DNA from 3 places in the Kocuria oceani genome. Region 2 is predicted to be linked to each of the others. Evidence: riboswitches for the same ligand, from Rfam matches in the RefSeq annotation. Region 2 holds a riboswitch; each other region holds the start of a gene.
What was found. Region 2 has a riboswitch for S-adenosylmethionine ahead of PU704_RS08530 (MetQ/NlpA family ABC transporter substrate-binding protein). Riboswitches for the same ligand answer to the same signal wherever they lie in the genome.
Positions count from the first base shown of each region.

Region 1: another riboswitch for S-adenosylmethionine. It lies ahead of PU704_RS13105 (O-acetylhomoserine aminocarboxypropyltransferase/cysteine synthase family protein); the one in region 2 lies ahead of PU704_RS08530 (MetQ/NlpA family ABC transporter substrate-binding protein).
Region 3: another riboswitch for S-adenosylmethionine. It lies ahead of PU704_RS01690 (ABC transporter ATP-binding protein); the one in region 2 lies ahead of PU704_RS08530 (MetQ/NlpA family ABC transporter substrate-binding protein).

Region 1 covers NZ_JARAMH010000012.1:21,884-25,521, reverse strand. Annotated here, with positions in the region: gene PU704_RS13120 (alpha-ketoacid dehydrogenase subunit beta) at 1-209, opposite strand, end outside; gene PU704_RS13115 (thiamine pyrophosphate-dependent enzyme) at 206-1,381, opposite strand; gene PU704_RS13110 (Lrp/AsnC family transcriptional regulator) at 1,623-2,075, shown strand; SAM riboswitch class IV at 2,213-2,345, shown strand; gene PU704_RS13105 (O-acetylhomoserine aminocarboxypropyltransferase/cysteine synthase family protein) at 2,361-3,638, shown strand, end outside.
Region 2 covers NZ_JARAMH010000006.1:84,126-87,763, forward strand. Annotated here, with positions in the region: gene PU704_RS08520 (methionine ABC transporter permease) at 1-65, opposite strand, end outside; gene PU704_RS08525 (methionine ABC transporter ATP-binding protein) at 122-1,198, opposite strand; gene PU704_RS08530 (MetQ/NlpA family ABC transporter substrate-binding protein) at 1,195-2,070, opposite strand; SAM riboswitch class IV at 2,171-2,287, opposite strand; gene dxr (1-deoxy-D-xylulose-5-phosphate reductoisomerase) at 2,326-3,636, opposite strand.
Region 3 covers NZ_JARAMH010000001.1:343,523-347,160, forward strand. Annotated here, with positions in the region: gene PU704_RS01680 (ABC transporter permease) at 1-122, opposite strand, end outside; gene PU704_RS01685 (aliphatic sulfonate ABC transporter substrate-binding protein) at 119-1,159, opposite strand; gene PU704_RS01690 (ABC transporter ATP-binding protein) at 1,246-2,088, opposite strand; SAM riboswitch class I at 2,094-2,197, opposite strand; gene PU704_RS01695 (maleylpyruvate isomerase N-terminal domain-containing protein) at 2,302-2,982, shown strand; gene PU704_RS01700 (CoA-binding protein) at 3,142-3,606, shown strand.

The DNA.
Region 1 (3,638 bases), on a different contig from region 2:
TCGAAGCAGCGGGTGCGGCCGAAGCGCTGCGTCAGCCCGTCGGTGATCCGGAAGACCCCGCCGAGGGTCCCGACGTCCTCCCCGAAGACGACGACGGCGTCGTCGGCGGCCAGGGCGTCGGCCAGGGCGGTGTTGAGCGCCTGGGCGAAGGTGGCCGGCTTGACGGCCGGGGTCCGCCCGGACGGGGCGGGGGCCTGGAGGGTGCTCACTGTGCGGTCTCCTCTCGGGCGAGCTCGGCGGCGAGGAACTGCTCCTGCTCGTCGAGCTGCGGGGTCTGCTCGGTGTAGACGTGGCGGAAGAGCTCGCGCGGGTCGACCTGCACGTCGGCGTTCATGCCGTCGCGCAGCGCCGCGGCGACGTCCTCGGCGGCGGCGGCGATGCGCTGCTCGGCCGCGTCGTCGAGCAGTCCCTCCCCGGCCAGGTAGGCGCGCATCCGGGTCACGGGGTCCTTGGCGATCCACTCCTGCACCTCCGCGTCGTCGCGGTAGCGGGTCGCGTCGTCGGCGTTGGTGTGCGCCTGCATGCGGTAGGTGTGGGCCTCCACGAGGAGGGGCTCGGACTCCGAGCGCGCCAGGTCCACGGCGCGGCCCAGCGTGGCGAGCAGGGCCACCAGGTCGTTGCCGTCCACCCGCTCCCCGGCCATGCCGTAGCCGACCGCCTTGTGGGCGAGGCTCGGGGCGGCCGACTGCTGGGACAGGGGCACGGAGATCGCGTAGCCGTTGTTCTGCACGAAGAACACGACCGGCAGCTTGAACACGGCGGCGAAGTTGAGGGCCTCGTGGAAGTCGCCCTCGCTCGTGGCGCCGTCGCCGCACATGGCCAGGACCACGGTGTCCTCACCGCGCAGCTTCGCGGCGTGGGCCACGCCCACCGCGTGCAGCAGCTGGGTGGTCAGCGGGGTCGACTGGATGCCGACGTGGTGCTCGTGGGGGTCGTAGCCGCCGTGCCACTCGCCGCGGAAGATCGACATCACGTCCATGGGCCGCACGCCCTTGGTCATCACGGCCACGGTGTCCCGGTAGGTGGGGAACAGCCAGTCGCCCTCCCGCAGGCACAGGGCCGCCGCCACCTGGCAGGCCTCCTGCCCGTGGCTGGAGGGATAGACGGCCATCCGGCCCTGGCGCACCAGCGCGGAGTTCTGGTCGTTGACCCGGCGGCCGACCACCAGCTTCTCGTAGGCGCCCAGCAGCACGTCCCCCGCGGGCAGCGGGTACTCGTGGCCGGGCTCGGTGCCCTGCTCCTCGGCCGGCAGCAGCCGGCCGGTGGGGTCCACCATCCGGATCTCGCCGCGCGCCGGGAGCATGTACTGCTCCGGCGTGATGCCGAAGGTCTGGGAGGCCCGGAGGATCGGGTCCTCGGGGGTCTCGACGGTCTGGCTCATGGTGTCCCCTCGGTCGGTCCCCGGTCCTGGTGCGGACCCGGGGAGGCAGGAAGGCCGCTGAAGTTCTGTCCGCCCAGTATGAGAAGAACCGACGGTTCGTATCCAGGGGTGCGGGAAAGTCCAGAATCCTGCGGGCATCGGTGCTGTCCTCGTGGACGAAATGTTTTACTGTGGCGTGGCGCACACGCATTCGTCCGACACCGCTGCCCGCCCTCCCGTCCCGCCCCGAAGGAGCCCCGCCGTGCCCTCGACCCCCGTCCCGCTGGACGAGACCGACCGGAAGATCCTCGCCGAGCTCTCCCGGGACGCCCGGCAGTCGGTGACCGCGATCGCCGCGGCCGTGCACGTCTCCCGCGCCCACGCCTACGCCCGCATCAACCGGCTGCGCGACGAGGGGGTGATCCTGCGCTTCAGCACCGTGATCGACCCGGTGCGCGCCGGGCTGCAGGCCTCGGCCTATGTGACGCTGAAGCTCCAGCAGAACACCTGGCGGGAGCTGTGCGCGCAGCTGCGGGCCATCCCGGCCGTGCACCACATCGCCCTGGTGGGCGGCAACTTCGACGTCATGCTGCTGGTGCGCGCCGTGGACACGGTGCACCTGCGGCAGGTGATCTTCGAGCACATCCAGCAGCTGCCCGGCGTGGTGGACACCCAGACGTTCCTGATCTTCGAGGACATCGACACCCGGGCGTGACCCGCCGGGGCGCCGGGAGCGCCGGGGCTCACAGAGGGCGCCACCGGGGGCCTCACGAGCGGCGTCACGATCCGTCACGGACGTCATCTTGGGTCGCGGAACGGCGCCGGCCCGCCCCGCGCATAGTGTGGTCCCAGCTTCACGAGACGCGACTGCCAAGCTCCGACTGGGTCGCGCACCAACCCCATGCTCATCGGGTGGTTCGGATGAGGAAGCGGCCTGCATCCCCGCTGCCCCGCAGCGGGTGACCGGTGCGGGTAAGAGCACGTGCACAGGAGCCGCGCCATGTCCCTCCCCGTGACCGATCACGACCTCTCGACCCGGCAGATCCACGCCGGCGCCGACCACGACCCCGGGCAGCGCACCCTCACGGTGCCGATCTACCAGAGCGCCGCCTTCGAGTTCCCGGACTACGAGGCCGCCCGGCAGATGTTCGCCCAGACCCGCGCCGGCTTCACCTACACCCGCACCGGCAACCCCACGGTCGCCGTGCTCGAGCAGCGGATCAGCGACCTCGAGGGCGGGGCGGGCGCCGTGGCCACCGGCTCCGGGCAGTCCGCGGTGGCCGTGGCCCTGCTGGCCCTGCTGGGCCAGGGGGAGGACAAGCACCTGGTCGCCTCCGAGAAGCTCTACGGCGGGACCGTGGACCTGCTCACCGACTCGCTGGCCGACCACGGCGTCGAGGTCGACTTCGTGGACCCCACCGCACCCGGCGCCTGGGCCGCGGCCGTGCGCCCCGACACCCGGGCCTTCCTGCTCGAGTCCATCGGCAACCCGCTGGCCACGCTGCCGGACCTGCCCGGGATCGCCGACGTCGCCCGGGCGGCGCGGGTGCCCGTCGTCGTCGACAACACCCTCGCCTCCCCGGCGCTGTACCGGCCGCTGGAGAAGGGCGCGGACATCGTGGTGCACTCGGCCACCAAGTTCCTCGGCGGCCACGGCAACGCCCTCGCCGGGGCGGTCGTGGACGGCGGGACGTTCGACTGGTCCGCCGAGCCTGCGCGGTGGCCCCAGTTCACCCGCGCCCGCGCCCGCTGGGGCGGGCAGAGCCTGCTCGACAAGTGCGCCGGCGCCAGCCCCTACCTGCACCTGGTCCGGGCCAAGTACGTGCACGACCTCGGCACCACGCTGTCCCCGTTCAACGCCAGCCAGATCCTGCAGGGCACCGAGACCCTCGACCTGCGGGTGGCCCGGCACACGGCCTCGGCGCTGACCGTGGCCGAGTTCCTCGCCGGCCACCCCGCCGTCGCGCGCGTGCACCACCCCGGGCTGCCGGGGGACCCCGGGGCCGGGATCGCGGCCCGGGACTTCCCCCGCGGCACCGGCTCCGTGTTCTCCTTCGACCTCGCCGCCCCGGACGCCGCCGTGGGCCCCTTCATCGACGGGCTGCGACTGTTCAAGCTGGTCGCCAACATCGGCGACACCCGCAGCCTCGTGGCCCACCCGGCCGCGATGACCCACTGCCGGCTCACGCCCGAGCAGCGCCGGGCCGGCGGGATCGCCGAGACCACCGTCCGGCTCTCGATCGGCCTCGAGGCGCCCCAGGACCTCGTGGCCGACCTC
Region 2 (3,638 bases):
ACGTAGAGCCCCACGCCCACGAGCATCCCGAGCAGCCCGGCGAGCACGAGGGTGACGGACACCATGTAGAGGGTCTCCCCGAGCGCGGAGAGCAGCTCGGGACCCAGGACGGACCAGTCGTTCACGCGGCCACCTCTCTCAGGGTCGTGATGCGGGACAGCTCGTCGACCACGGCCTGCACGGCCGTGTCCTCGCCGGTCAGCTCGAAGGTCAGGGACCCGAAGGACTGCTCCTGGAGCACGCTGATCCCGCCGTAGGCGATGGTGAAGCGGACTCCGCGGGCGGCGCCGTCGGAGAGCACACCGCCGATGTCCACGCCGTCGCCGACGTCCACGATCACCAGGCGCCCGCGGTGCGCCCGGCGCAGCCGCTCGACCTCGCGCTCGTCCGGCACCGAGTGCAGGACGGAGGAGACGAAGCGGCGTGCGGTGTCGGTGCGGGGCCGGGCGAAGATGTCCACCGTCGAGCCGTGCTCCACGACCTTGCCGTCCTGCATCACGGCGACGTGGTCGGCGATCGCCCGGACCACGTCCATCTCGTGGGTGATGATCACGATCGTGATGCCCAGCTCCCGGTTGACCCGCTGCAGCACCTGCAGGACCTCCTGGGTGGTCTCCGGGTCGAGGGCGCTGGTCGACTCGTCGGCCAGGAGCAGCTTGGGGCTGGTCGCCAGGGCACGGGCGATGCCCACGCGCTGCTTCTGCCCGCCGGAGAGCTGCTCCGGGTAGTTGCCGGCGCGCGCGGACAGGCCCACGAACTCCAGCAGCTCGGCGACCCGGGCCCGCCGCTTCTCCTTCGGCCAGCCGGCCCGCTTGAGTGGGTACTCGACGTTGCCGGCCACGGTCCGGGACGTGAACAGGTTGAACTGCTGGAAGATCATCCCGATCTCCTGCCGGACGGGCGCTAGCTCGGTCTCCTTGCGCCCGGCGACCTCGAACCCGTTCACGGTCAGGGAGCCGGCGGTCACCGGCTCGAGGCCGTTGATGAGCCGCACGAGCGTGGACTTGCCGGCCCCCGAGTACCCGATCACGCCGAAGATCTCCCCGCGACGGATCTCCAGCGAGACGCCGTCCACGGCGACGACCTCGCGACGGGCTTTCGCCGGGCCGGTGACGAAGGTCTTGCTGACGTCCTGGAAACGGACGATGACGTCTCCGTGGGAGTGGCGTGCCCGGTCGGGTGCGGCCGGAGCCGTCACTTCTGCAGGTCCTCGGCGTACCGGTCGACGACCTCGATCAGCTCCTCCTGCGGGACGTCCTTGGACACGGCGGTGTCCTTGGTCTCGGCCTGCTCCGCCGCCAGCACGGCGTCCGTGTGGAAGAGGTCGGCCACCTGGTGCAGGGTCTCGTCGTCCTTGTTGGCGCCGGTGGCCGCGAAGAAGTTCACGTAGGGCAGGGCGTTCTCGTTGTCCTCGCCGTCGGAGTACAGGGCGGTGTTGGGGTCGATGTCGGCCCGGGAGAGGAACGTGTTGTTGACCACGGCGCCGGCGGTCGAGCTGAGGGAGAGCACGGTCTGCTCGGCCGAGACGGGCGTGACCCGGACCTTGGAGGCCTCGGTGTCGATGTCCAGCTCGGACGGCGCCGTCGTGTCGGAGGTGAACTCCACGAGACCGGCCGACTGCAGCAGCAGCAGCGCCCGGGCGAGGTTGATCGCGTCGTTGGGCACCGCGATCTCGTCGCCCTCCTGGATCTGGTCGAGGGAGTCGTAGCGCTCCGAGTAGAGGCCCAGCGGGTAGATGGAGGTGGAACCGATGGGCACGATGTCCTCGCCGGAGTTGTTGCGGTAGTCGGCCAGGAACGCACCGTGCTGGAACCAGTTCATGTCGAGGTCGCCGCTGGTGAGCGCCGCGTTGGGCTGGTTGTAGTCGGTGAACTCGACGAGCTCGACCTCGACACCGGCCTTTTCGGCCTCCTCCAGGAAGGCCTCGTGCACCTGCGTGCGGCCGTCGGTGCCGATGGTGATCACGCCGTCGTCATAGGGTCCGCCGGCCTGGTCGGAGCCGCCGCAGGCGGTGAGGGTGAGGCCGAGGGTGGTGGCCAGGGCGAGGAAGGTGAGGCGCTGCGATCGCATGTCGTGCCTTTCCGTGGGTCCAGGAGGTCGGGAGTCTCCACCAGTCCCACCAGGACCGACGGCCACGGTCGAGGGCACGCCGGAGGGCGCGTCCGCGGTCGAACCGTACTTGCCGCCGGCCCACGATGGCCGGTGCCGGATGGTTCACCTGGGGCACCCCACTACGGGAGAGGGTTGCCGCCCAGCAAGCCAGGGCTGCGCGCTGGGACTCGTCATCCGCCCGACAGACTAGCACGTGCGTCGGGTCCGGCCCGGTCAGCGGGCGAGGACCTCCTGCGCCCGCCGCCGGGCCCAGCGCTCGGCCTCCAGGACGGCGCCGAGGTCCAGGACGCCGCCGTCCTGGTGCTCGCCCAGCACCGTCTCCACCGTGTCCACGATCGCCGGGAACCGGATCCGCCCGTCATGGAAGGCGTGCACCGCCTCCTCGTTGGCGGCGTTGAACACCGCCGGGTGGGTGCCCCCGCGCTCCCCCGCGGCCTTGATGAGCTCGACGGCGGGGAACGCGTCCCGGTCCAGCGGCTCGAAGGTCCACTCGGTGGCGCGGGTCCAGTCGCACGCGGCGGCGGCGCCGGGCACCCGGTGCGGCCAGGCGAGACCGAGGGCGATGGGCAGGCGCATGTCCGGCGGCGAGGCCTGCGCCAGCGTCGACCCGTCCACGAACTGGACCATGGAGTGCACCACCGACTGGGGGTGGACGACCACGTCGATGCGCTCGAGGGGAACGTCGAAGAGCAGGTGGGCCTCGAGCACCTCCAGGGCCTTGTTCACCATGGAGGCCGAGTTGGTGGTGACCATCACACCCATGTCCCAGGTGGGGTGGCGCAGCGCCTCGCGCGGGGTGACCGCCTCCAGCTCCGCCCGGGTGCGGCCGCGGAACGGCCCGCCCGAGGCCGTCAGGACGAGCCGGTCCACCTCGGCGGCGCTGCCGCCGCGCAGCGCCTGCGCCAGGGCGGAGTGCTCGGAGTCCACCGGGATCAGCGCGTCCGGGCGGCCCGAGGCGGCCGCCGCCTCCTTCACCAGCGCTCCTCCGGCGATCAGCGACTCCTTGTTGGCCAGCGCCAGCCGGTGCCCGGCCCGCAGTGCCGCCAGGGTGGGGGCGAGGCCGATCGAGCCGGTGATCCCGTTGAGCACGAGGTCGGCCTCGGGGTGCGCCGCGGCCGCCGTGGCGGCCTCGGGACCGTGCAGGATCTCGGGCCGGTAGTCCCCGGCGCCGGCGGCCGCGGCGCGCTCGCCGATCCGCCGGGCCAGCTCCTGGGCGTCCTCACCGCTGCCGCTCGTCGCCACCACGGCGGCGCGGGTCTCCACGGCCTGCTCCGCCAGCAGCGGCAGACGGCCCCGGCCGGCCGCGAGGGCCACCACGCGGAACGGCGCCCCGCCGTCGAGCCGGTTCGCCGCGCGCACGACGTCGAGCGCCTGGGTGCCGATCGACCCGGTCGACCCGAGCACGACGATCCGGCGGGGGCCGGCGGCGGCCAGCGCGCGCAGCTCGGGCGTCGGCTCGGGCGTCGGCTCGGAGGTCGGCTCGGGGGTCGTTTGGGGGCGGGGCGCGGCGGAGGGGGAGCTCATGG
Region 3 (3,638 bases), on a different contig from region 2:
ACGGCGGCGGGTGCGTCGCCCGGGTCGTCGGCGTGGACGGCCGGCTCGGCGCCGACGACCTGATCGGCGCCGGCGCGGTCGGTGCGGACGGCCTCCCCGGACGGGCTCAGCGGCGACGTCACTGCCCGGCCTCCGCGCCCTCGGCGGCCTCGGCCACGCGGGCGGCGTCGGCGTCCTCGGCGTAGGAGCTCTCCACGAGGCCGGCCAGGGCCTCGTCGATCTGCTCCTGGCCGGACACGTCACCGGAGTCCACGAAGATCGGGCCGACCTTCTCGAGCACGGCCAGCTGCTGCTCGCCGGGCACGTGGTCGATGTCCAGGTGGGTGCGCTCGAGCACCTGCTCGGCCACGGACAGCTCGATCCCGGCCGCGTCGGCGAGCAGCTGCGCGGTCTCCTCCGGGTGGGCCAGCGCCCAGTCCCGGGCGTAGGCGTAGACGTCCACCACGGTCTGCGCCGCCTCGGGCTGCTCCTCGAGGAAGTTCTCGTGCGCGTTGAGGAAGCCGTAGGTGTTGAAGTCCACGTTGCGGTAGAACAGCTCGGCGCCGTTCTGCTCCGCGGCGGCCATGATCGGGTCCAGCCCGGACCAGGCGTCCACCTGGCCGTTCTCCAGCGCCGAGCGCCCGTCGGCGTGCTGCAGGTTCTGGATCGTGACGTCGGCCGGGTCCACCCCGCCTTCCTCGAGGGCCTGGAGCAGGAAGAAGTAGGGGTCGGTGCCCTTGGTGGCGGCCACGGTGCGGCCCTCGAGGTCGGCCACGGACTCCACCCCGGTGCCCGGGGCGGTGACGAGCGCGGACCACTCCGGCTGCGAGTACAGGTCGATCACCTTGATCGGAGTGCCGTTGCTGCGGGCCAGCAGCGCCGCGGAACCGGCGGTGGAGCCGACGTCGACCGCCTCGGCGCGCAGCGCCTCGTTGGCCTTGTTCGAGCCCGCGGACTGCACCCACTCGACCTCGGTGCCCTCCTCGGCGAAGGCGGCCTCGAGCCAGCCCTTCTCCTTGATCACCACGGAGAGCGGGTTGTAGGTGGCCCAGTCGACCGTGATCTTCTCGGCGGCCTGGGCCCCGCCGGAGCCCTCCCCGGCCATGCACCCGGTCAGGGACAGGGCCAGGACGGCGGCCAGGGCAGGGATCGTGCGGGCGGGGCGCGGGGACAGCGGCATGGTGGGGCCTTTCGTGGTGGGGTGGGCGTGCCGGGCGGACCCGGCGCGGCGCAGGGCCGCGCCGCACCCGGGGGAGCGGGGCGGGATCAGCGGGTCGCGGGGTGGTGGGCGTCGACGCCCAGGTGGCCGAGCAGCTGCACCCGCAGCTCGGCGAGGACCTCGGAGGCCCGGTCCCGGGGACGGTCGCCGGGCACGGAGAGCACCGTGCTGATCGACGCGGGGGCGGTCGGGCCGGTGCGGCCCAGGACCACGATCCGGTCGGCCAGCTGCAGCGCCTCGTCGACGTCGTGGGTCACCAGCAGCACGGTGGTCGGCTGCGCGGCGTGGACGGTGAGCAGCAGGTCCTGCATCCGCAGCCGGGTCAGGGCGTCGAGGGCGCCGAAGGGCTCGTCGAGCAGAAGCACACCGGGGTTGCGGGCCAGCGCCCGGGCCAGCGACGCGCGCTGGGCCATGCCGCCCGAGATCGCTCGGGGACGGTGGCGGGCGTGGGCGGTCAGCCCGACCAGGCGCAGCAGGTCGTCGATCACGGCGTCGGCCTCGGCCCGGCCCAGCCCGGAGGGCAGGCCCAGGCGGACGTTCTCGCGCACGGAGCGCCACGGCAGCAGCCGCGGCTCCTGGAAGGCCACGGCACAGCGCGGGTCGATCCCGGAGACCGGGGTGCCGTCGATGAGCACCCGCCCCGCCGAGGCGGTGTCCAGGCCGGCGGCGGCCCGCAGCAGCGTGGACTTGCCGCAGCCGGAGGGCCCCAGGATCGCCAGGACCTCCCCGGGGCGGACCGTGACGTCGACGTCGTGCAGGACGTGGTGGCTGTGCCCGCCGGACGGAAAGGCCTTGCCGACGTGCTCGAAGGCCACCGAGTAGGCGCGCTTCGTGGTGGCCGGTGCGGTGGCGGCGGTGGACGGTGCAGAGCCCAGCAGAGACGTGCCCATGATCAACTCCATCGGTCCTGGCATTAGCACCTCGCACGGGGATCGGACGGATCCGTGCCGGTTGCTGCGACGTCGACGAGCCAGGTCTCTCAGCCGCTCCGGATGGTTACGGCCCCATTGAACGTGCTCCGCGGGTCGCGTGGCAAATCGCTCCGCGGGCCGTCATGGTCGAAAACGGTGGCACGCCGCGCCCTCGTGCCGCACCATGGACCCATGACGAGCCGGCACACCTCGACCCGGGCGGACCTGGTCCGCGACGCCTGCACGGCGTTCGCGGCGGTCCTCGACGGGCTCGGTGACGACGACTCCTGGGCGCCCACCGGCTGCCGCGGGTGGTCGGTGCGCGACCTCGCCCACCACTGCGCCGCGGACGCGGTGCGCGGTCTGGTCGCCCTGCACACGCCCACCACGGCCCGCCCGGACCGGGACGCCGCGACCTACTGGGCGGCCCGGGGCGCGGATGCCGTGGCCGCGGCCGAGGTCCGGCGCCGCACCCGGGCGGCGGCGAGCCTCTACCCGGAGTGGGATGAGCTGCGGGGGCACTACCGGGAGTCGGCGCGGGCGCTCGTGCACGCGGCGGAGCGCTGCCGGCCCGGCGGGACGGTCCGCACCCAGGGCCACGTGCTCCGGGTCGACGACCTCCTGAGCACCCTGGCGGTGGAGTCCACGGTGCACCACCTGGACCTCATCGAGCACCTGGAGGGCTGTCCGGGACCGGCGGTGGACGGGCTCGCCGAGGTCCGCCGGGTCCTCATCGACCTGTGGGAGCGGGAGCCGCCCGAGCACTGGAGCGATGAACACTTCGCCCGGGTGGGCACCGGCCGGGCGGCCCTGCCCGCCCAGGACCGGGCCCAGCTGGGCCCGGAAGCAGACCTCCTCCCCCTCTTCTCCTGACCCTCCGCCCCCCCGCCGAGGTTGCACGTGTCGGCGTCCCGTGCGCGGTGGATTCATAGGGTCGTTGCAACGCTTCGGTCGGTGGCCGGGACCTGCAATCTCGGGACACGGTGGGGCGCGATCGGGGCGAGCGGGGCGGGTCCGTGCCAGGGTGGGGGCATGAGCCGCAACGATCCCGCCGTGATCGACCGCCTGATGACACAGCCCGGACGCTGGGCCGTGGTGGGGCTGACCGGGAACACGGCCCGGCCCGCGCACTCGGTCGCGAAGCGCATCCGGGACGACCTCGGCATGACGATCGTCCCGGTCAACCCGAAGGGCGAGGTGGTGCACGGGGAGCCCGGCTTCCGCACGCTCGCCGAGGTCCCGGGGCCGATCGACGTGGTGGACTGCTTCGTCAACTCCCGCCGCGTCGGAGCGGTCGTGGACCAGGCCGTCGCCGCCGGCGCGAGGACCGTGTGGCTGCAGCTGGGCGTCGTGGACCACGCGGCCGCGGCCCGCGCCGCCGCCGCCGGGCTGGACGTGGTGATGGACACGTGCCCGCTGATCGAGCTCGGGGCGCGGCTGCGGCAGGGCTGGACGCTGGACCCGCGGCGCACCCCGCCGCTCGCGCCGCCGGTCTGACTCCTGCCGCGGTCCTGCCGCGCACCGGGAGG